Regions from separate parts of the Pannonibacter tanglangensis genome, predicted to be linked through region 3. Evidence: riboswitches for the same ligand, from Rfam matches in the RefSeq annotation. Region 3 holds a riboswitch; each other region holds the start of a gene.
The links. A riboswitch is a leader RNA that binds a small molecule or an ion and turns the genes downstream of it on or off. The one in region 3 is predicted to bind thiamine pyrophosphate.
Positions count from the first base shown of each region.

Region 1 (9,549 bases), on a different contig from region 3:
TGGGTGTAGCCGAGATCAAGCGACATGTTCTCCATGACCTTGTAGCTCAGGCCGGCGGAGAGCCAGTAGCGGTTGTTGTCCGGCAGGCGGGCGGAGCGGATCTTCTCGTCGATCGGCGACAGCTCGTAGGCCAGACCGGCACGCAGCGTCAGCTTCTCGTTGTAGTCGTATTCGCCACCAAGGGCAAAGAACCAGCCGTCGTTGTAGTTGAACTTCAGGTCCGGCGTCGCCATCGTGCCGGACTTCGGCTTGGTGTGGATGGTGCCGAGGCGGCTCCAGTTCGTCCACTCGACCGTACCGGCCACGCGGAAGGCATCCGTCACGCGCTGCTTGACCGAGAAGGTCAGCATCTCCGGCGTCATGGTCGCGGCCGTGATCCCGGTGGTGGAGGCTGCGAACGGGGTTCCGGACGGCAGCAGCACGCCCGCCGGCTGGATGTATTCGCCGTCAAGCTTGTGCGAGACCGCGGAGCGGAAGCCGAGGCCGAATTCGGTGCCTTCGACCGGCTTGATGGTCACGCCCGCGTTGAAGCCGAAGCCGATGTCGTCGCCCTTCACTTCGGCGGTCTGCGCGGAGGCGGAGAGCGGGAAGGCGGACTTCAGGCGGACCTGCAGGTACTGGATCTGCACACCCGCGCCGACCGAGATCATGTCGTTGATCTTGTAGCCGACGGTCGGGTTGATGTTGACCGAGAACACTTCCGAGGACCGGTTGTACCACTTGCCGCCCCAGCTCGGGCTCGGCTTGGTCGCCAGGCCGAAGGGCGCCGTGACCGACAGGCCGACGAACAGGCTGTCATTGACCTTGTAGGCATTGTAGCTCGCCGGGATCCAGGCGTCCGAGCCGATGTCGCCGGTCTTGCCCGAGGCAGAGCCGATCCACGGCACGGCGCCGCGCGTGAAGTTGTAGTCGAGCTCGGCGCTCGGAAGGATCAGGGAGCTGTGCGATTCAAACGTGATGCCGTCGCCTGCCCCGGTGATCGTGGCCGGGTTCCAGAAGATCGACGAGATGCTCGGCCCGGTGGTGCCGTTGCCGGCAAAGGACATGCCCTGGTAGTAGCCACTCTGCTCACGCAGCGCAAAACCACCGGCCTGCGCCTGGCCGGCCACCGCGATCAGGCTCAACGCCGAGCCGCACAGAGCAGCAGCCTTAAGTGCACGGTTCATATCTGAGTTCCCTCCCATTAAGTCAGGATCCAGCCCTGCCAAGCTTTCACCATTGATCGCAGGATCAGGAAAACACGTAGCAAGTGCAATTGCGAAAATCGGCAGGCGGGAATGGCTGCCAAGTCTGCTGCAGCGCAGCAATCAACTCGACGGAAACCGCCGTCTTGGTCAGCCGGCTTCCGATAACGTCAATTTCCGGTGGTTCGCGACATTTCTTGCAGGGGCGCGACGCGAAACACTTCATTTGCACAATTTTTAGGCAAATCAGCCTCGACACAGAACAGACATATTTTCGCCTCGGGCGTTGCGAAACTGCAACAATCCGGCCGCACCCGGACTGCCGGTTTCCTGGTCCGGTGACCTTGCATCGGCAGGCAGACGCATGAGAATGGCGCCCAGCCTGCGCGGGTCCGCCAGGCGCTGCACGAGGTCAGAAGAGGGCAAAAATGAAACTGTGTCGATTCGGAGAGGCAGGCGCGGAACGGCCGGGCCTCATGGCCAGCGATGGCAGCCTGCGCGATCTGGGCGCCATCATCGGCGACCTGGACGCCGCCGCCTATGACCAGCCGGTGCTCGACCGCTTGCGTGCCCTCGACGTGGCAACCCTGCCCGAGGTCAAGGGTCCCGTGCGCTTCGGCCCGCCGATCCACCGCCCGGGCCATTTCATCGCCATCGGGCTGAACTACGCCGACCATGCGGCGGAGTCCGGCATGCCCGTGCCGGCCGAACCGGTTGTCTTTTCCAAGGCGCCGAGCTGCATCAGCGGCCCGAACGATCCCGTCATCATCCCGGCCGGGTCGACCAAGCTGGACTGGGAAGTGGAGCTGGCCTTCGTCATCGGCCGGCGCGCCTGGCAGGTGAGCGAGGCGGAGGCCCTGTCGCATGTGGCCGGCTACCTGATCTGCAACGACATTTCCGAACGGGCCTGGCAGATCGAGGGCACCGGTCAATGGATCAAGGGCAAGAGTGCGCCGACCTTCGGACCGCTCGGCCCCTTCGTCGTCACCGCCGACGAGATCCCCGACCCGCAGGCCCTCGACCTGACCCTTGACCTGAACGGCGTGCGCACCCAGACCGGATCCACCCGGACCATGATCTTCCCCGTTGCCACCCTCGTCAGCTTCCTGTCGCAGCTGATGGTGCTGGAGCCCGGCGACGTGGTGACGACCGGCACGCCGCCGGGCGTCGGGATGGGCAAGAAGCCGCCGCTCTATCTCAAGCCCGGCGACGTGATGGAACTCGGCATCTCCGGTCTCGGCACGCAGCGCCAGGTGGTTGTCGCCGGGAGCTGACCGGAGCCCGGAACGGGCTGCGGCCGGCCCCGCATGGCACCGGCCGCAGTCATCCTCCACGCGCCCGGACAGGGGCCGACGTCAGGCCCCGTCGCGGGCGGACAGGAAGCGCTGCACGGAGACACGGCTCCACGGCGCCAGCCGCGCGATGGCGGCCGCATAGCTCTCGTAGATGCGTCCGGACAGCGGGTCCCTGGTGGCAAAATCGGCCAGCACCGCAGCGCTTTCCTTGCGCAGCCCGGCCAGCACGTCGTCCGGATAGAAGCGGACGTCGACGCCGTCCTTCTCCTGCAGCGTCGCCAGGGAACCGGCGTTCATCCACTCGCTCTCGGTCAGGGCCAAGGCATTCTCGGCGCGGCAGGCCTCAAGCACGATGGCCTGCAGCTCGGCCGGCAGCCCGTCGAGCGCTGCCTTGTTGAACAGCGCCTCGCCCGTGCCGTTCGGCTCGTGGAAGCCCGGCGCGTAATAGTACTTCGCCACCTTCTGGAACCCCATGGCCTGATCGCTCCAGGGCCCGAGGAACTCGGTCGCGTCGATCACGCCGGACTGCAACGCCTGGAAGATCTCCCCCGGCGGCAGCGCCACCGGCGTCGCGCCGAGCCGCCGCAGCACCTCGCCGCCGAGCCCCGGCATGCGGATTTTGAGGCCTGCCAGATCATTCAGCGACGTGATCTCGCGCTTGAACCAGCCGCCCATCTGAACGCCGGTGTTGCCGGCCATCACCGGCTTGATGCCAAAGGGGGCATAGAGCTCGTCCCACAGCGCCTGGCCACCGCCCTGTTCGATCCAGGTCATGTGTTCCAGCGGCGTCAGACCGAAGGGAATGGCGGTGAAGAACACGGCGGCCGGCATCTTGCCCTGCCAGAAGAACGAGGCGGTGTGCCCCATCTGGGCGGTCCCGCCCGCAACCGCATCGAGCACACCGAGCGCCGGCACGAGTTCACCGGCCGCAGACAGGCGCACCCGCATGCGGCCGCCGGAGAGGGTCTCGATCCGGTCGCAGATCCGCTGCGCGGTCACGCCGGGGCCTGGCAGGTTCTTCTGCCAGGAGGTGACCATCTTCCAGTCGATGGTCGCGTTTGCCCGCACCAGCGACGGAGCGGCAAGGGCGCCCGTGGCGGCTGCGACGCCGAGGCCAAGGGCCCGGCGGCGGGAATAGGTCGAAGTCGTCATGCAGATGCCCCCCAGAATGCGTGGAAATGATGCACGGGCCCATGTCCCGAGCCGATTGTGAGCCGGTCGGAAGACCGGATCGCCGCGGTGACATAGGCCTTGCCGGCCGCCACCGCCTCGGCGAGCGGCAAGCCCCGGGCGAGCCCGGCCGTGATCGCCGATGACAGGGTGCAGCCCGTGCCATGGGTGTTGCGCGTCTCGTGCCGGGGCGCGCTCAGCCAGGTCTCGGCCCCGTCGCCGGTAAGCAGGCAGTCCTCGCTGGCCGGCCCCCCGCCATGACCGCCCTTCAGCAGCACCGCCCTTGCCCCGAGCCGCAGCAGCGCCTGCGCCTGGTCGCGCATCGCCTCGCGCCCTTCGGCAACGGAGGTCTCGAGCATGCGCGCGGCCTCCGGAAGGTTGGGCGTGATCAGCGCGGCTCTGGGAAGAAGATGCTCGATGATGACGGCCACCGCCTCGGGAACGAGCAGCGGATCGCCGGAGGCTGCGACCATCACCGGATCCAGAACGACGGCCTGCATGCCATGCGCATCCAGTCCCTCTGCCACGGCGCGGATGACGTCAGGCTGCGACAGCATGCCGATCTTCACCGCGTTGACGGCCAGATCCCCGAGAACGGCATCCATCTGCGCCCGCACGAAGGCCGGGGGCACGTCGTGGATCGCCGAGACACCATGGGTGTTCTGCGCCGTCAGCGCCGTCAGCACGCTGGCGCCATAGACGCCGAGCGCCGAGAAGGTCTTCAGGTCGGCCTGGATCCCGGCGCCACCGCCGGAGTCGGAGCCTGCAATGGTAAGGGCAATCGCGGTCATGCGGGTTTCCCTGAGGTGGTGGAGAAAGAGGGGGCCGCGCTCAGGCGAGGCGCAGGTGCTGGCCAAGGCTGGCAGCGTCCAGCGCATGCAGCGCGTCCAGGAACAGCGGCACGAAACTGCCGGGCCCGGCGGCAGAGCGGGCTGCCAGCTCTCCGGCAATCGCCACGAAGCTGAGCCCGGCCGCAGCCGCCAGCAACGGATCCGGCTCGACAGCCAGACAGGCCCCCAGCACCGCTCCGGCTGCACAGCCGGTGGCCGTGACGCGCCCCATCATCGGATGGCCGTTGGCAAGACGCAGGGTGCGCGCACCGACCTGCACGAGATCGACGGGCCCGGTCACGGCAAGCGGCACGCCGGCCAGCGCCTCCGCGCCGCCCAGTGCCGCCAGTTCGCCGGCGTTGACCTTGAGCAGCGACGGACGACGGGCGGCAAGATCGCGGGCGAGCGCGAGCCGCGGCGGCGACCGGTCGACGAACACGGGGTCAAGCACCCAGGGCTTGCCCGTCGCCTCGGCGACCTCAAGCCCGAGGGCAAAGGCGGTGCGCCGGCTCTCGTCGAGCGTGCCGAGATTGACAAGGATCGCATCGGCGCTGGCGGCAAAGGCCGGCACCTCTTCGGCGGCAAGCGTCATCGAGGGGATCGCGCCCAGCGCGAGCAGGACATTGGCCGTGAAGGCCTGGGCTACGGCATTGGTCAGGCAGTGAACGCGCGGCGCGGCAGACCGCAGCCGGTTGAGCACACGGCCGATGTCGATCGAAAGGGCGTCCGCCGTCGGCGCGGTTGCGGTGGCCGGGGCCGTCATGCGTCCCGCCTCCGCGATGTCCGCGCAGCGCGCATGCCGGTGCCTGTGTGATGAAGCTCGTCACGCGCCGCAGCCGTGACCCGTATCGACTGGTCCGTCATCCCAAATCCCTCCGCCGGTACGAGCCGGATCAGGTTCAAGGAGTTGGCGCCTGCGCCTCTCAGCCCGTCAGTGGGCACCCCCATGAGATGGCATGACAGCTAACAACTGCGACGCGTCATTGCAAGCAGATTGGCGCGGCAGGCCGACGCGGGTCAGCGCCCGCACGGCATCGGACGGCAGGGGGCGACCTTGGCGCGTCGGGGCGGCTTGTCGGGGCGGCTTGTCGGGGAAGCTTGGGGACCGCAGCGCATGATTGACGGCCCGCCCCGGATCAGCCATTCAAGCCAGAACGAAATGCCCCCGCCCGGGGGCGTCACGGGACCCGAGCCATGAAGCCGTTCTTCATCATGATCAAGTGCCACCTGGGGGAGACCTACAAGGTGGCCAACGCGATTGCCGACGCCGAGATCGCCTCGGAGATCTACTCGACGAGCGGCGACTACGACCTGCTGGTCAAGGTCTACATCGAGGACGGCGACGACATCGGCCACTTCGTGAACCAGAAGCTGCACTGTCTGGAGGGCATCCGCGACACCCGGACGATCATCACGTTCAAGGCATTCTGAGCCGGGCCGGCACCGCTGCCCAAGCCCGGCGGTTGAAGCCGGCGGCCGTCACGGCCTGAGCGGGCCCGAGGCCTCGCGCGCCTTCGTGTCATCGCGTCCAAGCTGACGCTCGCGAAACATCACGAACAGGCCGGCCGCCGTCACAATCAGCGAGCCGACGATCACCTGCCAGACCGGCACCTCGGCAAAGAACATCCAGCCGAGCACGACCGCCCAGATCATGTTGGCGTAGTCGAAGGGGGCAATCGTCGAGGCGTCGGCGTAGCGATAGGCCTCGGTCATGACGATCTGGCCGACACCGCCCGACAGCCCCACGAAGATGAGCAGCGCGGCCGTTTCCCAGTCCGGCAGGACCCAGGCGAAGGACGGATCGAGCCAGCCGAGGGGGATTGTCGCCAGCGCCATCACCGAGGCGCAGGCCGAGAACCAGAGGACGATGGTCGAGGTGCGCTCCGTCTCGCACAGCTTGCGCACGAAGATCATCGCCATGGCCGAGAACAGCGCCCCGAGCGCGGCAGCCGCGGCTCCGAACCAGGTCGCCCCCGTGATCGTCAGCCCGCCCATGTGCGGCGACAGGATGATGAGGATGCCGACAAAACCGAGGGCAACAGCGCTCCAGCGGTAGATGCGCACTGCCTCGCCCAGAAACAGGAAGGCCAGCACCACGACGAACAGCGGCGAGGCAAAGCCGATGGCGGTGGCATCGGGCAGCGGCAGGTACTTCAGCGAGGTGAAGGAACAGATCATCGCCGAGATGCCGACGGTGGCACGGCCGATATGGCCGAGCGGCTGATGCGTGCGGACCGCCGTGGTCAGCTGCCGCTGCCACAGCAGCATCATCAGGACCGGCAAGATGCCGAAGAAGTTGCGGGCAAACACCACCTGACCGATCGGCACCCGCTCGGCCGCGATCTTCAGCGCCACCACCATGATCGAAAAGATCAGGGTCGAGGCGACCTTGAGGCCGATGCCGAGCAAAGGCCTGTACTCCGTCCGGTCGAGGACCTGCGGAGCGGCGACCTCGTCCGGGCGGGGATCGGGCTGCCCTTGCGGGGATTGCGGCTCTCCAGCGTCCCTCAACGCCATGTGCAACTGTCCTTCCTGCCCGGCGTCCCCCGCACGCACGGGTGCCGCCGCCGGCGATTCCCACCTCTGGCCAGACTGGTCTTACCAGCATTCCCTCGTTTGAACCGCAAAAAGTGGCAAGTCCAAGACAGCCGACCCTGTGGCGCCGAGCCGGTGCAGCCGAGACGGTGCAGCCGAGCCGGGCGGGCGGACGGCGGCGACGGCTCAAGCCTCAGGCCGCGGGTCCGAGCCTTCCGGGCCGGAGGCGCGGATTTCAGGGATAAACCGGATTTGTGACGGAATGAGCAGATGAACTCGAGGCGATTCTCACCCTACCCTTTTGCACGATCAGGAGGGTGCGGGGATGTTCAGATCCTTTTTCATGAGCAGGCAATGGTTCTTCTGGGCCTGGCTGGGGTCAGCGCTGATCCTGTCGGTGACCTGGTACAAGGTCCAGCTCGATGTGCAGATCAACGAGTGGTTCGGCAGCTTCTTCGACATGGTGCAGAAGGCGCTCGGCACGCCCGGAGCCGTGACCCTCGAGAGCTATCTGGGCGAGATGTCGACCTTCCTGCAGATCGCGGGCCTCTACATCGTCATCGCCGTGGTGCTCGAGTTCTTCGTCCGTCACTTCATCTTCCGCTGGCGCCAGGCGATGAACGACTTCTACATGGCCCACTGGCACCTCGTGCGCGACGTCGAGGGGGCAGCCCAGCGCGTGCAGGAGGACACGATGCGGTTCGCGCGCATCATGGAGGGCCTCGGCGTCCTGTTCATGCGCTCGCTGATGACGCTCGCCGCCTTCATCCCGCTGCTGTGGGGCCTGTCGGAAAAGGTCACCGAGCTGCCCTGGATCGGGCCGGTTCCCCATTCGATGGTCTTCGTCGCGCTGCTGTCGGCCGCCTTCGGCACGGTGCTTCTGGCCGTTGTCGGCATCAAGCTGCCGGGCCTGGAGTTCCAGAACCAGAAGGTCGAGGCGGCCTATCGCAAGGAGCTGGTCTATGGCGAGGACCACGCCGACCGCGCCACGCCGCAGACCGTGGCCGAACTGTTCGCGCAGGTCCGGAAGAACTACTTCCGCCTGTTCTTCCACTACCTCTACTTTGATGTCGCCAAGTGGAGCTATCTGCAGGCAACCGTGCTGGTGCCCTACATCGCGCTCGGGCCGACGGTGGTCAGCGGCACGATCACCCTGGGCGTGATGCAGCAGATTACCCGGGCCTTCGACCGGGTGGAGAGCTCGTTCCAGTTCCTGGTCAACTCCTGGTCGACCATCATCGAGCTGATCTCGATCTACAAGCGCCTCGCCGCCTTCGAGCAGCGCATCCGGATCGCCAGGGCCGCAGCCCCCGTCGCCGCGGCCTGACACGCGAGACGAAGCGCCAGGCGCGGGAAAGCTGCGACGGGCTCTGCCCGTCTCAGCTCTTACGCCTGTCCAGGGAGCCTGTCTGTGCAGCCTGTCAGCCCCGCGCTGCCTGGATCGCCTGCCACACCTTCTGCGGCGTGGCCGGCATGTCGATGTGCTGCACGCCAGCGCCCTCCCGCAGCGCCATCTGCAGCGCATTCATCACGGAGGCGCAGCCGCCGATGGTGCCCGCCTCCCCCGCGCCCTTGATGCCCAGCGCATTGGTGGTGGAGGGAATGTTGTTGGTCTCGAAATGGATGTCCGGCAGGTCGGCAGCGCGGATCAGCCGGTAGTCGAGCAGCGAGGCCGTCAGCAGCTGGCCGTCGGCATCGTAGACGGTCTCCTCGCAGAGCGCCTGGCTGATGGCCTGGGCCGTGCCGCCGATCACCTGCCCGGCGAGCAGGATCGGGTTCACCGTGACGCCGAAATCGTCAACGATCGTGTAGTTGGTGATGGTGATGTCGCCCGTCTCCGGGTCCACCTCCAGCTCGCAGACATGCGTGCCGTTCGGATAGGTCGCCTCGACCTGCTTGACCTCTTCCTGACCGGCAAGCGGCTCGGGCGCACCGGCGGCGATCTCGGCCAGCGTCACCATCCGGTCCGTGCCGACGACCCGCACGGTGCCATCGACCAGCTCCAGATCCTCCGGCCCGGCCTCCAGCTTTTCGGCCGCCTGGTCCTTGATCTTCTGCACGAGGCTCTTCGACGCCTTCAGCACGGACGGCAGCCCCAGCGGAATGGAGCGCGAACCGCCTGTGCCCCCGCCCTTGCGCACCCGGTCAGTGTCGCCCTGGATGACCTCGATGCGGTCCATGTCGAGACCGAGTTCCTCGGCGATGACCTGGGCATAGGAGGTGGCATGGCCCTGGCCGTTGGTCTGCGTGCCGATCAAAAGCGTCACCGTGCCGTTGCCATTCAGCTCGACGGTCGCTTCCTCCCCGCCCGGGAAGGCGCAAGCCTCGATGTAGCAGCACATGCCGATGCCGCGGAACTTGCCACGGGCGGCGCTGTCGGCCTTGCGCGCGGCAAAGCCGGCCCAGTCGGCCACCTGCAACGCCTTGTCCATGTGGGCGGTGAAGTCACCCGTGTCGTAGAGGCGTCCCGTCGGCGTGCGATAGGGCAGCGCCTCCTTCGGGATGAAGTTGCGGCGGCGGATCTCGTCGGAGGCG
Region 1 covers NZ_JAABLQ010000001.1:521,038-530,586, reverse strand. The annotation lists gene GWI72_RS02470 (OmpP1/FadL family transporter) at 1-1,166, opposite strand, end outside; gene GWI72_RS02465 (fumarylacetoacetate hydrolase family protein) at 1,613-2,458, shown strand; gene GWI72_RS02460 (TRAP transporter substrate-binding protein) at 2,540-3,631, opposite strand; gene thiD (bifunctional hydroxymethylpyrimidine kinase/phosphomethylpyrimidine kinase) at 3,628-4,440, opposite strand; gene GWI72_RS02450 (hydroxyethylthiazole kinase) at 4,481-5,242, opposite strand; TPP riboswitch at 5,332-5,435, opposite strand; gene GWI72_RS02445 (Lrp/AsnC ligand binding domain-containing protein) at 5,674-5,910, shown strand; gene GWI72_RS02440 (DMT family transporter) at 5,959-6,996, opposite strand; gene GWI72_RS02435 (putative transporter) at 7,340-8,341, shown strand; gene GWI72_RS02430 (xanthine dehydrogenase family protein molybdopterin-binding subunit) at 8,436-9,549, opposite strand, start outside.
Region 1: another riboswitch for thiamine pyrophosphate. It lies ahead of GWI72_RS02450 (hydroxyethylthiazole kinase); the one in region 3 lies ahead of GWI72_RS16045 (ABC transporter permease).

Region 2 (9,549 bases), on a different contig from region 3:
ACGCCGCTGTCGCTGGACGTGACCTGATGCGGTTCGTCGGCCCCGTTGCGCTGCACCGAGACCAGCTCGAAGCCCGCCCGGGCGATGCGGCCGCCTTCCATCTCGAACAGGAGCGGCACGTCGCGATAGATGCCCCGGCGAATCTCGCGCCCCTCGGCCTGGACCTCGATGACCTCGGTGATGCGCAACGTGCCGTCGGCGCTGGCGGCGATGGTCGAGGTGAAGCGCAGGATGCGTTCGGCTGCGGCCAGCGGCTGGAGCGTGCCGAGCAGCAGCAGGAGGACGGCAAGGACCGTGGCGAGCCGGGGAGCCGGGGGGAAGCGCATGACGGGTCCTGTCAGAAGGCGACCTTCGGCAGGGCCCGGTCAGCCGGATCCTCGATCTCGAAATAGGCGGCCGTGACAAAGCCGAAGCGGCCGGCGACCAGATTGGACGGAAAGCTCTCGACCATGACATTCAGGCCACGCACGGCGCCGTTGTAGTAGCGCCGCGCCATCTGCAGCGCATCCTCGACCTTGTCGAGGGCAGCCTGCAGCTCCTGGAAGGTGGCGCTGGCCTTGAGGTCGGGATAGGCCTCGGCCACGGCGAGAAGCCGGCCAAGAGCCTGGGAGAGCTGGCTCTCCACGGCGGCCCGGGCTGCGATGTCGCCGGCAGGCACCTGGGCCGCCGCGGTGCGCAGGCCGGTCACGGCCTCCAGCGTGGCCTTCTCGTGGGCGGCGTAGCCCTTCACCGTCTCGACGAGATTGGGGATGAGGTCGGCGCGGCGCTTGAGCTGGACGTCGATGCCGCTCCAGCCCTCCGCCACCATCTGCCGCCTTTTCACCAGCCCGTTGTAGAGGGCGATGCCATAAAGGGCGACGCCGACCAGCGCCGCGATGACAATCCAGAACCCCATGACCGGCTTCTCCTGGCGAGGACTCACTGCGGCGTGACGCTAGCGCCTGACGCCGGATCTGTCACCCTGAAGAGGCGGGCCGAAGCTGGGAACCGACGGGATCGGCAGGCGCGGGTCAGCCCTCGTAGCCGACACCGCCGGCGCGGGTTTCGAGGAAGGCCCCGCCGCAGGCCTTGGCCAGCTCGCGGACGCGCAGGATGTAGCTCTGGCGCTCGGTGACGGAGATGACACCGCGCGCATCGAGCAGATTGAAGGCGTGGCTGGCCTTGATGCACTGGTCATAGGCCGGCAGCACGACCTGATGCACGTCGGCCCCCGCCGCATCGCGGGCCGCCGCGCCGGCAGCCAGAAGGCGGCGGCATTCCTCTTCCGCATCCCGGAAGTGGCGGAACAGCATCTCGGTGTCGGCGTGCTCGAAATTGTGGCGGGAGTATTCCTGCTCGGCCTGCAGGAACACATCGCCGTAGGTGATCTTCTCGGCGCCCTCGCGGCCGTTGTAGTTCAGGTCATAGACGTTATCGACGCCCTGGATGTACATCGCCAGGCGCTCCAGGCCGTAGGTCAGCTCGCCGGAGACCGGCGCGCACTCGAACCCGGCAACCTGCTGGAAGTAGGTGAACTGCGACACTTCCATGCCGTCGCACCAGCATTCCCAGCCGAGGCCCCAGGCCCCCAGCGTCGGGCTTTCCCAGTCGTCCTCGACGAAGCGGATGTCGTGCAGGGTCGGGTCGAGACCGATGGCGTAGAGGCTGTTGAGATAGAGGTCCTGCAGGTTGTCCGGCGACGGCTTCAGGATGACCTGGAACTGGTAGTAGTGCTGCAGCCGGTTCGGGTTCTCGCCGTAGCGGCCATCGGAGGGACGGCGGGAGGGCTGGACATAGGCGGCCTTCCACGGACGCGGCCCGAGCGAACGCAGCGTGGTGGCCGGATGGAACGTGCCGGCGCCGACTTCCATGTCATAGGGCTGCAGCACGACGCAACCCTGATCCGCCCAGTAGCGCTGCAGGGTCAGGATCAGACCCTGGAAGGAGTTTTCAGGGCGCATGTGGGCCGGGATGGCTTCGTTCGACATGGATGAGGTCCCGATTGCGAAGGGCGGCGCGGCCATGGCCGCGCACAGTCGGCCGGACAGGTGCCACGGGCCGCCGGCAAGGTCAAGCGCGGCGGCGCGAGGGCGCACGCGTCCCTCCCCTCGAGCCGCCGGCCCCATGCGGCGCCCCCGTGAGGCGGCCCTGTGCGGCGTCCCCGTGCGGCACCCCTGTGCGGCGACCTTGCGCTCCCCTCTTGCGCTGCCGCTGCGACAGGCCTATAAGCCTGCTTGCGACAGGGGCGCCCCACAACCGGGGGCTGAGAGGAACCCTTTGAACCTGAACCGGGTCATGCCGGCGGAGGAAGTCGTTTGCAGACCTGTGCCTACCATCCCTGCCCCCATGTTGCCGTCCGCTGGCCGATGCGCCCGCCTCTGCGGCCAGGGCGGAGCCATGGTCCCGCGCGGTCTTCAGCCTCCCCGCGCCGGACCGCCCGCATGCATGGAGGACAGGACATGACAGACAGCGCCACCGCACAGCCGCAGCCGGAGCAGCGGAAGCCGGAGCAGGCCAACACGGAGCAGGAGCGCTCGGAGCGGGGCGGGCCGCAGCGTGGGCAGGAAGCAGCCTCCGGGCCGGATCGCGCCGGCACGGTGGCGAGCGCCCGTCCCGGCGTCGCAGGGGGCGGCCTTGCACGGGCAGCCGTGGCTGCTGCCGGGTCGACCATGACGCTCGGCGCCCATCTGGCAGGAATGCGGGCGCGGCGACCGCTGGTGCAGAACATCACCAACTTCGTGGCGATGCAGACCATGGCCAATGTGCTGCTGGCCGCCGGAGCCTCGCCGGCGATGGTGCATGCGCGCGAGGAAGCGGCGGAGTTCGCCGGCCTTGCCAGCGCCGTGACGCTGAACACCGGCACGCCCGAACCCGACTGGGTCGCCGCCATGGAGGCAGCCGCAACGGCGGCGCTCGCCCGCGGCATTCCGGTCGTGCTCGATCCGGTGGCGGCCGGGGCAACCGGATACCGGCGCGAGATCAACGGCCGGCTTGCCCGGCTGTCGCCTTCGATCATCAAGGGCAACGCATCGGAGATCCTGGCGGTTGCCGGACGCACCAGCGCCTCGCGCGGGGCCGACAGCGGCGACGGGACCGACGCGGCCGAGCCGGCGGCCGTCGCCCTGGCCCGGGCCACGGGTGGGATCGTGGCCGTGACGGGCGCGATCGACGTGGTGACGGACGGGCGCCGGATTGCGCGGATCGCCAACGGGTCGCCACTGATGACGCAGGTCACGGCGCTCGGCTGCGCCCTGACCGGCATCGTTGCCGCCTTTGCTGCGGGTGCGCCCGACCGGTTTCATGCAACGGTCGCAGCTCTCGCCTATTACGCCCTCGCCGGAGAACGCGCGGCCGCCGAAGACCCCCGACCGGGAAGCTTTGCGACCGCCTTCCTCAACGCCTTGCATGATGTGACGCCAGAGCAGGTCGATGCCCTGGCGCTTGTGGAGTATGCCGATGCGCCGCTTTGATCTTTCCCTGTATCTCGTGACCGACGAGATCCGTCGCCCCGGACTTGAGGACGACGTGATCGCGGCCGTTCGCGGGGGCGTGACGCTGGTGCAGCTGCGCGACAAGAGCGCGCCGCATGCGGTGGTGGCGGAGTTTGCCCGGCGGCTGAAGGCACGGCTGGACGAGCACCGCGTGCCGCTGATCCTGAACGACCGGGTGGAAGTGGCGCGGATGATCGGCGCCGCCGGCGTGCACATCGGCACCCGGGACATGACCCCGGCCGAAGCGCGGCAGATGCTCGGCCCGAACGCGATCATCGGCGTTTCCGTTTCGGAAGCTGCCCATCTCGACCGGTTCGACCCGGCCGATGTCGACTATGTCGGCATCGGACCCGTGCATCCGACCCTGACGAAGCCCGACCATGCGACCCCGATCGGAGCGGAGGGGCTCGCGCGGCTCTGCGCTGCGGCGCGGCTGCCGGCGGTGGCGATCGGCGGCCTGACGGCGCAGGATGCTCCGGCCGTCCGGGCCGCGGGCGCGCAGGGCCTGGCAGTGGTCTCGGCGATCCTTTCCGACGGCGACGCGGAACAGGCCGCCCGCCGGCTGCGCAGGGCGTGGGAAGAGGCTGCGTCCGGTGACGTCGCACGGCCGGCAGCGGAGTGACCGGGGGACCTGACGGGTCCCGGGGCGGGGATCAGGCCTCGCCTTCGGGGCGATAGCGGCCGGTGACCGGATCCCGCTCAAGGCGGATGGTCTGGTCATCGGGCCGGCGGGCCGCTTCCGAGAGCCGCGCCTCGACCCGGGCCATTTCGCGACGGACCAGCTTGAAGGCCGCGAACCCGGCAGCACCCAGAAGGGCAAGTCCCCAGAGCGGTGGCATGACAGCTTCTCCCGACAGGCTTCAGAGCCCGTAGCGCGACCACAGCGTACGGGCCTCGACAGCGGCCATCAGATCATCCGCGTAGGTGGCAGGCAAGAGGGAGGCCGCAACGCCGCCGCCGTTGCGACGCCCGAACAGGCCGCGCGGCGGATTGACGAGCCGCAGCTCCGCACGCGCGCCGTATTTCTCGCGCACGACGGAGCGCAGGTCCCCTTCCCGGTCCGCAAGACCGAGCCCGACCGCCGCACGCCCGGCCCAGAACTGGCCGGTGAACAGGTCGGGATGGTCGGCGAGCCGGCCGCCGCGCCGCTCCTTCACCAGGTCGATGAAGACCTCGTGGATCTCGAGCTGCAGCTGCCTGATATGGGCGATCTCGTCCGGGTTCTCGGGACGGAAGGGATCAAGCTGCGACTTGTTGCTGCCAGCCGTATAGACCCGGCGCTCGACGCCGATCCTGTCAATGAGGCCGGTGAAGCCGAAGCCGGAGAAGATCACGCCGATGGAGCCAACGATGGACGAGGGGTCGACGATGATCTCGTCGCCCGCCACGGCGATCATGTAGCCGCCGGATGCGGCCACATCCTCGACGAAGACAAGGACGTGCTTGCCATGCTCGGCCGCCAGATCGCGGATGCGGCGGGTGATCAGACGCGACTGCACCGCCGACCCGCCGGGCGAGTTGACGACCAGCGCAACCGCCGGCGCCTTCTTCATGCGGAACGCCCGCTCCAGGGGCGTGGCGACATTGGCCAGGTTGAGGCCGGGCCGCATCAGGCCGCCGTTGTCGATGACCCCCTGCAGCCGAACGACGGGAATGACCGGCCCGGACCGGCCGGCGAGGGCCCGAAGCTTGCTGGACAACATCTGGAACATCGGAAGGGCTCCGCAGGACAGGAAGGAAGGTCTCCGTTCCTAGCTGGGGACTTGCGGGCGTCTTGGCAAGCCACCTCCGGCCCAAGGCAAGGCCAAGGGCAAGGGGCAAGGGCCAAGGGCAAGGGCCAGGGGCAAGGGCGGGGGCCGGGGGGCGGGAACGGATCGGGTTGCAGGGTCCGACCGGGGCATCCGGCGGAGACCGTCGGACGGTCACTTCACGCCGGAAGACAAGACAGGACGATCGGGCAGGTGCGGCAGGCAGGGCGGTCAGACGGGCGGACGGGCCAGTTTCTGGGTCTTGCTGGCCAGCTCCCGCACGGCCTCCCAGTTCAGGCGGACGCCAGCCTCGTCGCCCTCGCGCCGCATGATCTTCCCGACCAGCGCTCGCGGCATGCCGAGCACACGGATCACGATCTCGTCGGGAAGCTTCGCCAGGCCGGGCGCGGAAATCCGGCAGCCGGACTTCGAGGCATCAACGATGCGGCCCGAGACGCGCATGCTGCCCTCCCGATCCGTGACAACGATGGGAATGGACACGGGCCGGCGCGGCTCCTGCCGCCGGCTGGCGGCCGCATCGCTCTGGGCGCTGAAGACGACCGCTGCCATGGTGCCGGTGACCGACGTCACGGTCGCCGCCCGCAGATAGGGATCGTCGCCCACCCTGATGCCGATGCTCTTGCCGAGAAGTGCGGCGTCGTCCGAGGTCAGGCGGCAGCCCCACTGGCTGACGTTGCTCATCTCCGCCTCGATGCAGGTGAGGCGGTCCACGTCAAAGACAAGCACCCGCTCAACCTCCGGCTGCGCTTGCGGCACGGCGGCGGCATGGGGACGGTGAACGGAAAAGGCACTCGACGCCATCGGCAAATCCTAAAATTTGACGATAAAGTGCTAACGATTTGCCTGTTAAAAAATCGTATAGGTTGATCTTACAATTTTACTCAACCGGATGATTATCGCCCGCCACAACCTGACGTAGGGTCAGAAAATCCCGCCACGCCAGACGTTTCTCGAGCGGACTGCGCAAGAGATAGGCAGGATGATAGGTCGCAAGCGCCCTGATCTTGCGGCGACCCGTATCGTATTGCATCCACCGTCCGCGCATCTTCCTGATGCCGTCGGTGGCTCCGGTCAGGGCCTTTGCTGAGGCAGCCCCGAGAAAGACCAGAACATCCGGGTCGACCAGCTCGATCTGACGCGCGATGAACGGTCGGCAGATCTCGGTTTCCTGGGGCGTCGGCGTCCGGTTGCCTGGCGGCCGCCAGGGCACGACATTGGCAATATAGACAGAGGTCCGGTCCAGCCCGATGGCGCCGAGCATGCGGTCCAGCAGCTTGCCGGAGCGCCCGACGAAGGGCACGCCGGTGGCATCTTCCTCCGATCCCGGCGCCTCGCCGACGAACATGAGGCGGGCGGCCGGGTTGCCGTCGGAAAAGACCAGGGACTTGGCCGTCAGCTGCAGATTGCAGCCCCGGAACGCGGCGAGACAGGCCTTCAGCTCCTCCAGTGTCGCGGCAGAACGGGCCGCCTCGCGGGCAGAGCGGACGGCCTCCTCACCCGGGATCACCGCCTGACCGGGGCCGGGCCCCGATGCGGGCGCCATGGGGGCAGCCGGTGACGCGGTCAGGCTCGGCAGGTTGAGCGGCGGCGGCGTCCCCTGCCCCGTTCCCCGGCCGGACAGGGCAGCGACCTGGGGAGCGGTCTGATGTCCGAACTGATGTCCGGTCTGGCCCATCGGCGTGCGCGGACCGGCAGGGGGCATCGGCGCACGCCGCGCGTCCTGCTCCGACTGGGCAAACCGGTCGACCGGATCCAGATCAAGGAATGCATCGACCCCTGCCCCCTGGAGAAACTCCAGCAAGGCCTCCATGTGCCTGTGGGTCAGGACGGCGGGCGGGGGCGTGATCATGGGCGCACTCTAGCGGCTCACCCGACAAACACAACCGGTCTGCGCGCTGCCGCCGAGGGTGTCCCCGCTTTGCCGCCTGCAGGACGCAGGCGCGTCAGGAGGCGTCGCGTTCCGCCTTGCGAAACGCCGAAAACTATGATTTACGCTTACGTAAACGTAATGCCATTTTCCCGCTGAAAGGAGCAATTGCGGGGCTGTTGCCCCTGCTCTAATAGAGGGGCATTGCGATTGGTTTCAGACGGGCGGCGGGACAAGACGGCGCTGCCCTGACCGGCTCCCGGCGCGGGGGGCAAGGTCGCCAGAGGGAGAACACGAATGGCGGAAATGCCTGAGCTGCCAGAGCGCGAAAGCATGGATTTCGACGTGGTGATCGTGGGAGCGGGGCCGGCCGGCCTGGCCGCCGCCATCCGCCTGAAGCAGATCGCCCTGGAGAAGGGCGAGGACATTTCCGTTGTCGTGCTGGAAAAAGGCTCGGAAGTCGGGGCGCACATCCTGTCCGGCGCCGTGATCGACCCGATCGCGCTCGACAAGCTGCTGCCGGACTGGCGCAGCGAGGACACGCCGATCAAGACGGCCGTCACCGATGACCATTTCCTCGTGCTGGGTCCTGCCGGCGGCATCCGCCTGCCGAACTTCCTCATGCCGAAGCTGATGAACAACCACGGCAACTACATTGTCTCGCTGGGCAATGTGTGCCGCTGGCTTGCCGGCAAGGCAGAAGAGCTGGGCGTGGAAATCTACCCGGGCTTTGCCGCCGCCGAAGTGCTCTATGACGACGAGGGCAAGGTGGTGGGGGTTGCCACCGGCGACATGGGCATCAGCCGCAACGGCGAGCCGAACCACAACTTCACCCGCGGCATGGAGCTGCGCGGCAAGTATGTACTGATCGGCGAAGGCGTGCGCGGCTCGCTGGCCAAGCAGCTGATTTCCAAGTTTGCCCTCGACCGGGACAGCGACGTGCCGAAATTCGGCATCGGCATCAAGGAGCTGTGGCAGATCGACCCGGCCAAGCACAAGCTGGGCCTGGTGCAGCATTCCTTCGGCTGGCCGCTGGACATGAAGACCGGCGGCGGCTCGTTCCTGTATCATCTGGAAGACAACCAGGTGGCCGTCGGCTTCGTGCTGCACCTGAACTACCAGAACCCCTACATCTCGCCCTTCGAGGAATTCCAGCGCTTCAAGACGCATCCGGCGATCCGCGAGACCTTCGAGGGCGGCAAGCGCCTTGCCTATGGTGCCCGCGCCATCACGGAAGGCGGCTACCAGTCGGTGCCGAAGCTGTCGTTCCCCGGCGGCCTCCTGATCGGCTGCTCGGCCGGCTTCGTCAACGTGCCGCGCATCAAGGGCTCGCACAACGCCATGCTGTCCGGCATGCTGGCCGCCGAAGAGGTGATGGCCGCACTCGGACGCGGTGAGGCCAACAGCGAGCTGACCCATTTCGACACCGCCTGGCGCGAGAGCGAGATCGGCGCGGACCTGAAGAAGGTGCGCAACGTCAAGCCGCTGTGGTCGCGCTTCGGCACGATCCTCGGCGTCGGCCTCGGCGGGCTCGACATGTGGACCAACGAGCTGTTCGGCTTCTCCTTCTTCGGCACGCTGAAGCACGGCAAGACCGATGCCCAGAGCCTGAAGCCGGCCAAGGATTGCAAGAAGATCGACTATCCGAAGCCGGATGGCGTCATCTCCTTCGACAAGCTGTCCTCGGTGTTCCTGTCGAACACCAACCACGAGGAAGACCAGCCGATCCATCTCAGGGTCAAGGACGCCGCGCTGCAGAAGGCGTCGGAGCACGACGTCTATGCCGGCCCGTCCAACCGCTATTGCCCGGCCGGCGTCTACGAGTGGGTCGAGGACGGCGACGGCGCGCCACGCTTCCAGATCAACGCGCAGAACTGCGTCCACTGCAAGACCTGCGACATCAAGGACCCGAACGGCAACATCACCTGGACGGTGCCGGAAGGCTCGGGCGGGCCGAACTACCCGAACATGTGAGGCGAGCCGGGCCAGACCTCTACCCTTGCGGGAGCAGGCCCCGCCGACCGCACGTGGATACGGTCACGTCATCAGAAACATCCAGAAACAACAAGACCGAAGGCCGGGATTTACTCCCGGCCTTTTCATTTCATCTTCCAGAGCACCCTCCTTTTCATGATCCCTGTCAAAACTGTCCATATGCAGTTTCAGGAAAGACTTTCCCGGATTTGTTTCAGTTCACCGCACATTAACCATGTTGCTTCACCCTACGAACATTCGATGCCAATTCCGCTCAGGCAGTCACGTTTGTTCCAATGGGGCAGGGCAAGACATCATGATTTTCAATGCGAAGAATCGTGCACAGCAGGCAGAACTCGAAGCCCTGTACCGCTCGCAGGCGGTCATCCATTTCGAGCCGGATGGGACCATTCTTTACGCAAACGAGAATTTCCTTGCCGCGATGGGCTATACGCTGGCCGAGATCAAG
Region 2 covers NZ_JAABLQ010000001.1:2,591,350-2,600,898, forward strand. The annotation lists gene GWI72_RS11520 (DUF2207 domain-containing protein) at 1-326, opposite strand, end outside; gene GWI72_RS11525 (LemA family protein) at 338-895, opposite strand; gene GWI72_RS11530 (glycine--tRNA ligase subunit alpha) at 1,011-1,940, opposite strand; TPP riboswitch at 2,211-2,306, shown strand; gene thiM (hydroxyethylthiazole kinase) at 2,649-3,449, shown strand; gene thiE (thiamine phosphate synthase) at 3,436-4,092, shown strand; gene GWI72_RS11545 (hypothetical protein) at 4,124-4,309, opposite strand; gene GWI72_RS11550 (S49 family peptidase) at 4,331-5,182, opposite strand; gene GWI72_RS11555 (PilZ domain-containing protein) at 5,450-6,040, opposite strand; gene GWI72_RS11560 (uracil-DNA glycosylase) at 6,117-7,088, opposite strand; gene GWI72_RS11565 (electron transfer flavoprotein-ubiquinone oxidoreductase) at 7,404-9,080, shown strand; gene GWI72_RS11570 (methyl-accepting chemotaxis protein) at 9,397-9,549, shown strand, end outside.
Region 2: another riboswitch for thiamine pyrophosphate. It lies ahead of thiM (hydroxyethylthiazole kinase); the one in region 3 lies ahead of GWI72_RS16045 (ABC transporter permease).

Region 3 (9,549 bases):
CAGACCGGGGCCTATGAAACCTACATCCGCCTGACCGTCGTCACCGACCGGCAGGAGCGGTCGGTCGCCGGCACCGTGTTCGGCGACGGCAAGCCGCGCATCATCCAGGTGAAGGGCATCAACATGGAGGCGGGGCTCGGCCCGCACATGGTCTACATCACCAACGAGGACAAGCCGGGCTTCATCGGCCGGTTCGGCAGCCTTCTGGGCGACGCCGGCATCAACATTGCCACCTTCAACCTCGGTCGCACCGAGCCGGGCGGCGATGCGATCGCGCTGCTGGAGGTCGACGGCGAGGTGCCTGCCGACACGCTGGCGGCCATCTCCGCGCTGCCGATGGTCAAGCAGGTGAAGCCGCTGCGCTTCTGAGGTCTCCCAGGGCGGGACAGACGTCCATGCCTGACCGGGCGGTGACTGGCTTCCAGTCGCCGCCCTCCTGTTTTTTGCGGCCCGGTTTCCGCTGTTGCAAGGCTGCTCGGAAGCCGCAGCCGTCAGCGGCTTCAGGCTGTCCTGTGCGCGGGGAGGTCATCTGTCCGGCGAGGTCATCTGCGTGCGGCGATCAGGGCGCGCACGGCACGTCCGTCGAGGAGCACCAGGCCTGCGAGCAGCACCGCAAGCCCGGCGAACTGCACCGGATAGAGCCTCTCGCCCAGAAGCAGATGACCGAAGAGCAGGGCGCAGACCGGGATCAGCAGGGTCACCAGCGATGTGTTGGTCGCCCCGGCCCGCGCCAGCAGCCGGAAGAACAGCAGATAGGCCAGCGCAGTGGCAAAGACGCCGAGCGCCAGCACGTTGCCCCAGACCAGCAGGCTGACGTCGACGGGAGACCAGGACCCAGCAGTCAGCAGGGCAACGGGCGCCATGATCAGCGTCGAGGCGGTGAGCTGGCCCGTGGCGGTCACCAGCGGTGGCGTGCCGCGGAACCGCCGTCCGAAGGCACCGGCAAAGGCATAGGAGACCGCGGCTCCAAGGCAGGCGGCCTGCGCCCAGAGCGGGTCGCTGGTGAGGCCGGCGAGGCTGGCAGACAGCATCGCCGCGACGCCGGCAAAGCCCAGCAGCACGCCGGCAATGCGCGAGAGCGAGACCTCTTCCTGGCGGAACAGGACGGCCGCGACCAGAAAGGTGAACATCGGGGTCGTGGCGTTGAGGATCGAGGCGAGCCCGGCGGCAATGCCGGTCTGGCCCCAGAAGATCAGCGAAAACGGCACCACGTTGTTGAGCAGGCCCAGGAGCAGGAAGGCCCCCAGGCTGGACCGGTCCGAGGGCAGGCGTTGCCGTGACAGGTAGAGCACGCCCTGCAGCAGCGCGACCGCGATGGCAACCCGCAGGAACACCAGCACGAAGGGCGGGATCTCGCTCACCGCCACCTTGGCAAACAGAAAGGCGCCGCCCCACAGGGCGCTGAGGGCCGCAAGAAGCAGCCAGCTGATCAGGTTCATGGTCGTCGTCCCGACGCAACGGAGAGGGGGGCCGTCGGCCCGTTGTGCCACGGGCTAGCACGGTTGCAGCCGCTTTCCCAACCCGAAAGCGGATCAGGCATTTTGCGACCAAATCCGCATGTTTCGGCTCGCAACCGGGCGCGCAAGTGGCTATAGTCCGGCGCGTTTGCCCCGGGGTGTTTCCGGGGTTTTGTGTGTTGGGAGCCCAGATGGGTCCCGGCAGTCTTTTCCTTTTCGAGGAGGGCAGGGCACCAATGGCCAATGTGGTTGTCGTCGGTTCGCAGTGGGGCGACGAAGGCAAGGGCAAGATCGTCGACTGGCTGTCTGAGCAGGCCGATGTGATTGTCCGGTTCCAGGGCGGGCACAATGCCGGCCACACGCTCGTGATCGACGGTGTCAGCTACAAGCTGTCGCTTCTGCCTTCCGGCGTGGTCCGTCCCGGCAAGCTGTCGGTCATCGGCAACGGTGTCGTGGTCGATCCGCATGCGCTTGTGGCCGAGATCGGCCGCCTTCGCGATCAGGGCGTCACGGTGGAGCCGGAGACCCTGCGCATCGCGGAGAACGCAACGCTGATCCTGTCGCTGCATCGCGAACTGGATGCCCTGCGCGAGAATTCCAACACCGGGACCCGAATCGGGACCACCGGTCGCGGCATCGGCCCGGCCTATGAGGACAAGGTTGGTCGCCGGTCGATCCGCCTGATGGATCTGGCCAATCTCGAGACGCTGCCGGCCAAGATCGACCGCCTGCTGGCGCATCACAATCCGCTGCGCCGTGGTCTCGGACAGCCTGAAATCTCGGCAGAGGCGATCTTCGAGGAACTGTCCTCGGTCGCGGCCATCGTGCTTCCCTACATGGATTCGGTCTGGCGCCTGCTCGACGCACAGCGCCGCGAGGGCAAGCGTCTGCTGTTCGAGGGCGCCCAGGGCGCCCTGCTCGACATCGACCACGGCACCTATCCCTTCGTCACCTCGTCCAACACCGTGGCCGGCCAGGCTGCGACCGGATCGGGCCTGGGTCCGAATGCCATCGGCTATGTGCTCGGGATCACCAAGGCCTACACGACCCGCGTCGGCGAGGGCCCGTTCCCGACCGAGCTGCAGGACGAGATCGGCGAGTTCCTCGGCACCAAGGGACACGAGTTCGGGACCGTGACCGGGCGCAAGCGCCGCTGCGGCTGGTTCGACGCGGTGCTCGTGCGCCAGACCGTCTGCACCTCCGGCATCACCGGGATCGCGCTGACCAAGCTCGACGTGCTCGATGGCCTCGACGAGCTGAAGATCTGCGTCGCCTACGAACTGGACGGCAAGCGGATCGACTACCTGCCCGCCTCGCAGGGGGCGCAGGCGCGCGTCGTGCCGATCTACGAGACGCTGCCGGGCTGGAAGGAAACGACCAAGGGCGCGCGCAGCTGGGCCGAGCTGCCGGCGCAGGCGGTCAAGTATGTCCGTTACGTCGAGGAACTGATCGGAGCCCCCGTCGCCATCCTGTCGACGAGCCCCGAGCGGGACGACACCATTCTGGTGCACAACCCGTTCCAGGACTGATCGGAGCCTGCAGACCCCCGTTGTGATGGGGCGGTTCGCGGACCGCCCCATTTCTGCCTTTGCGGCAGGTCAGAAACGGCACTTGCGCATGCTGGCAATGCGCCTACAAATGGTCACGACTGATTTGCATTGACCCAGGTGTCATGCCGGAGCGGTGTCCCTCACGAGCGAGCCAATGGCTGATTATTATTCGATCCTGAAGAAAACGATCGCCTCGCTTCCGGAAAACAACGGTGCGGCGCGCAGAAATGTCTACAGCCGCGCGCGGAACGCGATCGTCAGCCAGCTGAAGGCCTACGAGCCGCCGCTCACGCCGGCCGAGATCACCGCAGAACAGCTGCGTCTGGAAGAGGCAATCCGCAAGGTCGAGGCCGAAGCCGCGCGGGAAACGCTGATGGCCAGCCGTCCGAGCGCCCCGGCCGTGCCGGAGCAGGCGCCTGTTGCGCCGCCGATGGCGCGGGCACCCGAACCGGCACCGATGCCGACCTCTGGGCAGGCCGCCGTGCCGCCTCAGGTGCAGCCCCAGTCTTCCGGCCTGACGTCGGCCCCGTCGCCGGCATCATCGCCGGCCCTGTCTCCCGCGCCGTCGCAGCGCACGCCGCTCGGGGCAACCCTGCAGGAAGCCGAGCGTCTCGGTCAGGCATCGTCGCGGGCCGTCCAGACGGCGCGTGACGCCTTCGCGCCGGAGGCTGCCCCGGCCGCGCCCGTGGATCCGGTGCTGCGGCGCGAGCCGAGCTTCGGATCCGAAGCGGCCCAGCCTGCGGCCGCGCGCATGTCGGCCCCCGAGGCTGCAGCCCAGCCGCGTCCGGCCGACCCGCGGTTCGACCGGCGCCCGGAGCCTGAACTTCCCGTCGACAAGCCGGTTGCGGCCCAGGCCGCCCCCTCCCGCAAGCCGCCGCGCGCCCGCGCCGCGGACCGGGGTACCGGCGGCACGCCGATCACGCGCTATGTGTTCCTTGGCGGCCTGGTCGTGATCATCATCGGCCTTGCGGCGGTCCTGTTCAGTCAGCGCGACATGATCGCAGGCCTGTTCTCCGGTGGCAGTGAAACCGCCGTCTCGACGGAACCGGCGCAGCCGGCTGCCTCCCAGGACGGCGCCCCGGCAACGGCCGAGAACGGACGGGTCGAGAAGACCAATGACCGCCTGCTGACCGACAGCGGCGAGCCGGCCGTTGCCCCCGATGCCCGGACCGTGACCACCACGCTGATCACGCCGTCGCAGCCCGCGCCGCAGCCGGCCGCGACCGCGCCCGCCGCACCGGCGCCGGTTGCCCCGGCCGTCACCGCGCCGGCTCCGGCGGCCGAGGTTCCGGCCGAATCGATCGTCGCACAGCGCTCGATCCTCTACGAGGAGGGCGAAGATGCCAGCGGCTCGGGTACGGCCTCGCAGGGGCGCGTCGCCTGGAGTGTTGTCGAGGAGACCGACAATTCCGGCAAGAAGGTCCAGGTCCTTGCTGCGCAGGCCGAGATCCCGGATCGCAACATCACCGTGTCTGTTCGCATCAAGCCGAACACGGACGCCTCGCTGCCGGCGAGCCATCTCGTGGAGATCCAGTATCAGCTGCCCGAAGGCTTCTCCGGCAAGGACGTGGCCAACGTCCCGGGGCTGGTGATGAAGCCGACCGAGGAAGCCCGTGGCGACGCCCTGCTCGGGGCGTCGGTCAAGGTGGCTCCGGGCTACTTCTGGATCGCGCTGTCCAGCATCGACAACGAGCGTGACCGCAACCTTGCGCTGATGCGCGAGCGTGGCTGGATCGACATTCCGATGCTTTACGAGACGGGCAAGCGCGCCATCCTGACCCTCGAGAAGGGCACCCCCGGTGCCCGCGCCCTCGAACAGGCAATGGCGTCCTGGACCAACGGCTGACGTCACCTGCACATGGACGTGAACGGGGCCTTCGGACCCCGTTCTGGTTTCGGCCGGACCCATCCGACGGACGTCATCCCGGACCAGCTGAGCGCAGCGAAGCGCCGATCCGGGATCCAGACATCAGACGCGCGGAGCGCGGCACGCCCGGTCGCGAGCTTGCGGCTCAAGCCGGAGCAGTTTGGAGCTCGCTTTCGCTCGCACGGGCCTGCCAGATCCCAGGTCAGGCCCATGTCAGGCCCATGTCAGGCCCGGGTCAGGTCCGGTGCAGACCCCGGATCTCCGGTTCGCTCCGCTCCCCTTGTCCGGAATGACGGTCGAGGCCCTTGTTGTATTCCTCCCGCACGCACTTCCCCTGATTTTCCATCTTGCCAACAGCGGCGCAAACACGCATGGTCTGCGCCGGTCCGAGGGGTGTTCCTGTGTGAGCTGAGATGGCGTTCGACGCCGAACCCTTAGAACCTGATCCGGGTCATGCCGGCGAAGGGACGGAAGCCTTTAGCCTTATCCCGGATCTCCATGCGCGTTCGGTCACACCGATGACGGGAGATCCTTGTCGTGTCGATTGCCTCCGGGCCCTATGGCCCTTCGGAACTCCGGACCACCGACCAGGGCGGGCTCCTGCGGAGCAGCCTGAGCCTTTTGCGCCGGCTGCTGGCGCCGGTGCTGACCCTGGCCCTTCTGCTGGTGGCGTGGGAGCTTCTGGTGCGTCTGGCCGAACTTCCCCGCTTCATGCTCCCCGGGCCGATGGCCGTTGGCGCGGTCCTTGTGGAGCAGCATGAGTTTCTCCTGCGTCATGCCCGGCTGACCCTCACCGGAACCCTCCTCGGCTTTGCCTTCGGCGTGGCTGCCGGCGTGCTGGTGGCGCTGGTCATGTGGCTGTCGCCCCTGATCCGGCGCGGCCTGCTGCCGGTCGTGCTGGTGACGCAGGCGCTCCCCGTGTTCGCCATCGCGCCGATACTCGTGCTGTGGCTCGGCTTCGGTCTCGCATCGAAGGTCGTGATGGCGGTGCTGGTGATCTTCTTTGCCGTGACGTCGAGTTTCTTCGACGGTCTGCGGCGTCTGGATCCGGGCCTCTCGGATCTGTCCCGCCTCTACCGGGCGTCGCGCTGGCAGGACCTGGCCCTGTTCCGGATCCCGTCGGCGATGCCCGCTCTCGCCTCCGGCATCCGCATTGCCGCCGTCTTTGCGCCGATCGGAGCGGTGATCGGCGAATGGGTCGGCGCCAAGGGGGGGCTGGCCTTCATCATGCTGCAGAGCAACGCGCGGATGCAGACGGACGTCATGTTTGCCGCTCTCGCCCTGCTGGCCGTGATGGTGCTGAGCCTGCGCTTCCTGGCCGACCGTCTCACGCGGCTGCTGGTGCCCTGGCAGGTGGAAGACTGATCCGACCTGCCAATGCCCCTCCCGTTTCTTCCGGTTTTCCGTTTTCTCTTCCGTCCGGCCTCCGGACCGCAACCCAAGGAGCATTCCGTGTCCCGCCTTGCTTCCCTCGTGCTTGCCCTTTCCCTGACCGCAGCCACCCCCGCGCTTGCGGCGGACAAGCTCACGGTCCTGATGGACTGGTTCACCAATCCGGATCATGCCCCGCTGGTGGTGGCCAAGCAGAAGGGCTACTTCGCGGCGGAAGGGCTTGAGGTCGAGCTGATCGAACCGGCCGATCCGTCCATGCCCCCGAAGCTCGTGGCGGCCGGACAGGGCGACATCGCCGTGTCCTACCAGCCGACGCTGCATGCCCAGATCGACGAGGGGTTGCCGCTGGCCTGGATCGGCACGCTGATCGAGACCCCGCTCAACTCCCTGATTGTCCTCGAGGACGGGCCGATCCGCAGCCTTGCCGACCTCAAGGGCAAGAAGATCGGTTTCTCCGTCTCCGGCTTCGAGGATGCCATGCTCGGGCAGATGCTGAAGACGCAGGGTCTGACCATCGAGGATGTCGAGCTGATCAACGTGAACTTTGCCTTGTCGCCGTCGCTGCTGTCCGGCCAGGTCGATGCCATCATCGGCGGCTACCGCAACTTCGAGCTGACCCAGATCGAACTCGAAGGCAGGAAGGGCAAGGCGTTCTATCCGGAGGAGAACGGCGTGCCCGTGTTCGACGAGCTGATCTATGTCGCGCACAAGGACAAGCTTGACGACCCGCGCCTGCCGAGGTTCCTCGCCGCGGTCGAGAAGGCGACGATCTACCTGACCAACCATCCGCAGGACGCGTGGAAGCTGTTCATCGAGGCGCATCCGAACCTCGACGACGAGCTGAACCGCCGGGCCTGGGGCGACACGCTGCCGCGATTTGCCAAGCGCCCGGCGGCGCTCGACGAGCAGCGGTACACCCGCTTTGCCACCTTCCTCAAGGACAACGGGCTGATCAAGGCCGTGCCGCCGGTCGAGACCTACGCCCGCGAAGTGAACTGAGTGTCCTGAGACGGCCGCTCCCCGGTTCGGCCGGACGGCCCGGGTCTGCGGCAGCAACGTGCGCCCGAGCCCTTGCGCCCGGACCCGTGCGCCCGGACCCGTGCGCCAAGACCCATGCGACGGATCCGCGGCGCCCTTCCCCCTGGAGCGGGGCAGGGCGCCGCGGCACGGTGCGGGACGGATCAGATGACCAGGTCCGGGCGGATACCCTCTCGTGCGGTGTGGTCTATTGCGCCGCAATCGCCAGATCGGCCACACGCTCGCCCATCCGCTCGTAGAACGGGGCCAGTCGCGCCGGCGCGATGGCTTCGCAGGCGGCAAGGGCTTCTGCAGCCCGGCGCTGCGACCCTTCGTCGAGCGCCTCGACGAGCGCCATATGGTGGCGCTCGAGCTGCTGGAACCATTCCGAGCGGCGCGTGTCCTCGTCTCCGACCAGTGCAAACAGCTTTACCGGCAAGGACTTGCCCTTGAGCGGGATGGCGCCGGCTTCCAGATAGGCGAAGTCGGGCGCTTCGGTCCGCGTCTCGCCCGAGACCAGCAACTCCGCTCCGACCGCCTTGCAACTGGACTCGATGCGGCTGGCCACGTTCACGGCGTCACCGATGACGGAGTAGTTGAACCGCCGGCTTGACCCCATGTTGCCGACGCAGGCCTCGCCGGTGTTGAGGCCGATGCCGATCTGCACCGTCTGCGCCTTGAGGCCGCGCGCCTTGAAGGCGAAGGCGTCCTCCGCATTCAGCCGTTCGACGATCGCCAGCATTTCCAGCGAGGCGGTGCAGGCCAGCGCCGCGTGGTCCTCCTCAGTCACCGGGGCGTTCCAGAACGCCATGATGCTGTCGCCGATGTACTTGTCGATGGTGCCGCCGCTGGCCTGGATGGCGTCGGACAGCGGTGACAGCAGCGTATTGAGGAAGTGGACCAGCTCGGTCGGGGTCAGCTGTTCGGAGATGGGCGTGAAGCCGCGCACATCCATGAACAGGATCGTCATCGGACGCAGCTCGCCACCCAGCACGAGCTGGTCCGGCCGCTTCTCCAGCTGGTGCACCAGGTCCGGCGACAGATACTGGCTGAAGGCCTGGCGGACGAAGCGCTTTTCCTTGTCCGTAAGGACGTAGAGCAGGGCCATGCCGACCGCGAAGATGAAGAAGGCAGAGACGGAGGGGTAGAGCGGGTCAACCAGCAGGTTGCGCGTCAGGTACAGGTAGATGGCCCCGCCGGTGAGGCCGCCGGAGATGACGAGTGCGAGCGCCCCCGTCGCCAGTCCGCCGACAAAGGGCAGCAGCAGCACCAGAAGGAAACCGGCGACGAAGGTTGCGATCAGTTCCAGTCCGTCCGCCCAGTCCGGCCGGACGAGGAAATCGTTCGAGATGATCTGTTCGGTCGCCTGCGCGTGGATCGACACGCCGGGAACCAGCTGGCCGAGCGGGGTGGCGCGGATGTCGAACAGGCCGGCGGCCGACGTGCCGACGAAGACGATGTTGCCCTCGATCTGGCCGCGCAGCGCCTCGCGCCGGGCCGGATCGAGCACATCGGCGGCCGAGACGTAGCGCTCGCGGCGATCGATGTCGTAATGCACCCAGAGTTCGCCGATGGCCGTGGTCGGGATCGGGAAGGCGCCGACCTTGATTTCGGTGATCGCATTCGCGCCGCCGCCGCCCTCGCCGCTGGCGGTGCTGGTGCGCACGATCAGGCCGCTCGCACCCTGTGCCACCCTGAGCGCCTCGATCGCCAGGCTCGGGTAGACGGTCTTGCCGTCCGAGAACAGCAAGGGAATGCGTCGCACGACCCCGCCGGTGTCGCTGGCCGACAGCGAGACGCTGCCGGTGCCCGTTGCCGCGGCCTCGAGGCGGGGCAGTGCGGAGAGGGCGGACTGGAACGCAGGCAGGATGGTCGCCGGGTCGGCGCCGGCGAAGGCGACGCCGGCCTTCAGATCGGGCAGGCGGGGCGCGGTCGTGGGCAGAACGGCAAAGCCGAGCACCGTCGGTGCCTGGCCGAGCGCCTCGGCCAGAACGGCATCCGTATCCGGCAGCCGGTCGAGTGCCGCCCGGATCTCTGCCCCGTCCGGCCGGGCGGCAAGATCGAGGCTTTCAGCCAGCTGTGCGGGCGAGGAGCGGTCCGGTTCGGCAAAGATGACGTCGAAGGCGATGACCGCGGCGCCGAGGTCGTTCAGGCCGGTCACCAGCTCGGCAATCCGGGTCCGAGGCCAGGGCCACTGGCCGTAGGCGGCAATCGACGCCTCGTCGATGTCGACGATGCGCACGGGCACGTCCTCGTGCACGCGCGG
Region 3 covers NZ_JAABLQ010000002.1:279,184-288,732, forward strand. The annotation lists gene serA (phosphoglycerate dehydrogenase) at 1-369, shown strand, start outside; gene GWI72_RS16030 (DMT family transporter) at 543-1,439, opposite strand; gene GWI72_RS16035 (adenylosuccinate synthase) at 1,694-2,986, shown strand; gene GWI72_RS16040 (hypothetical protein) at 3,162-4,853, shown strand; TPP riboswitch at 5,254-5,359, shown strand; gene GWI72_RS16045 (ABC transporter permease) at 5,412-6,239, shown strand; gene GWI72_RS16050 (ABC transporter substrate-binding protein) at 6,327-7,265, shown strand; gene GWI72_RS16055 (CHASE2 domain-containing protein) at 7,492-9,549, opposite strand, start outside.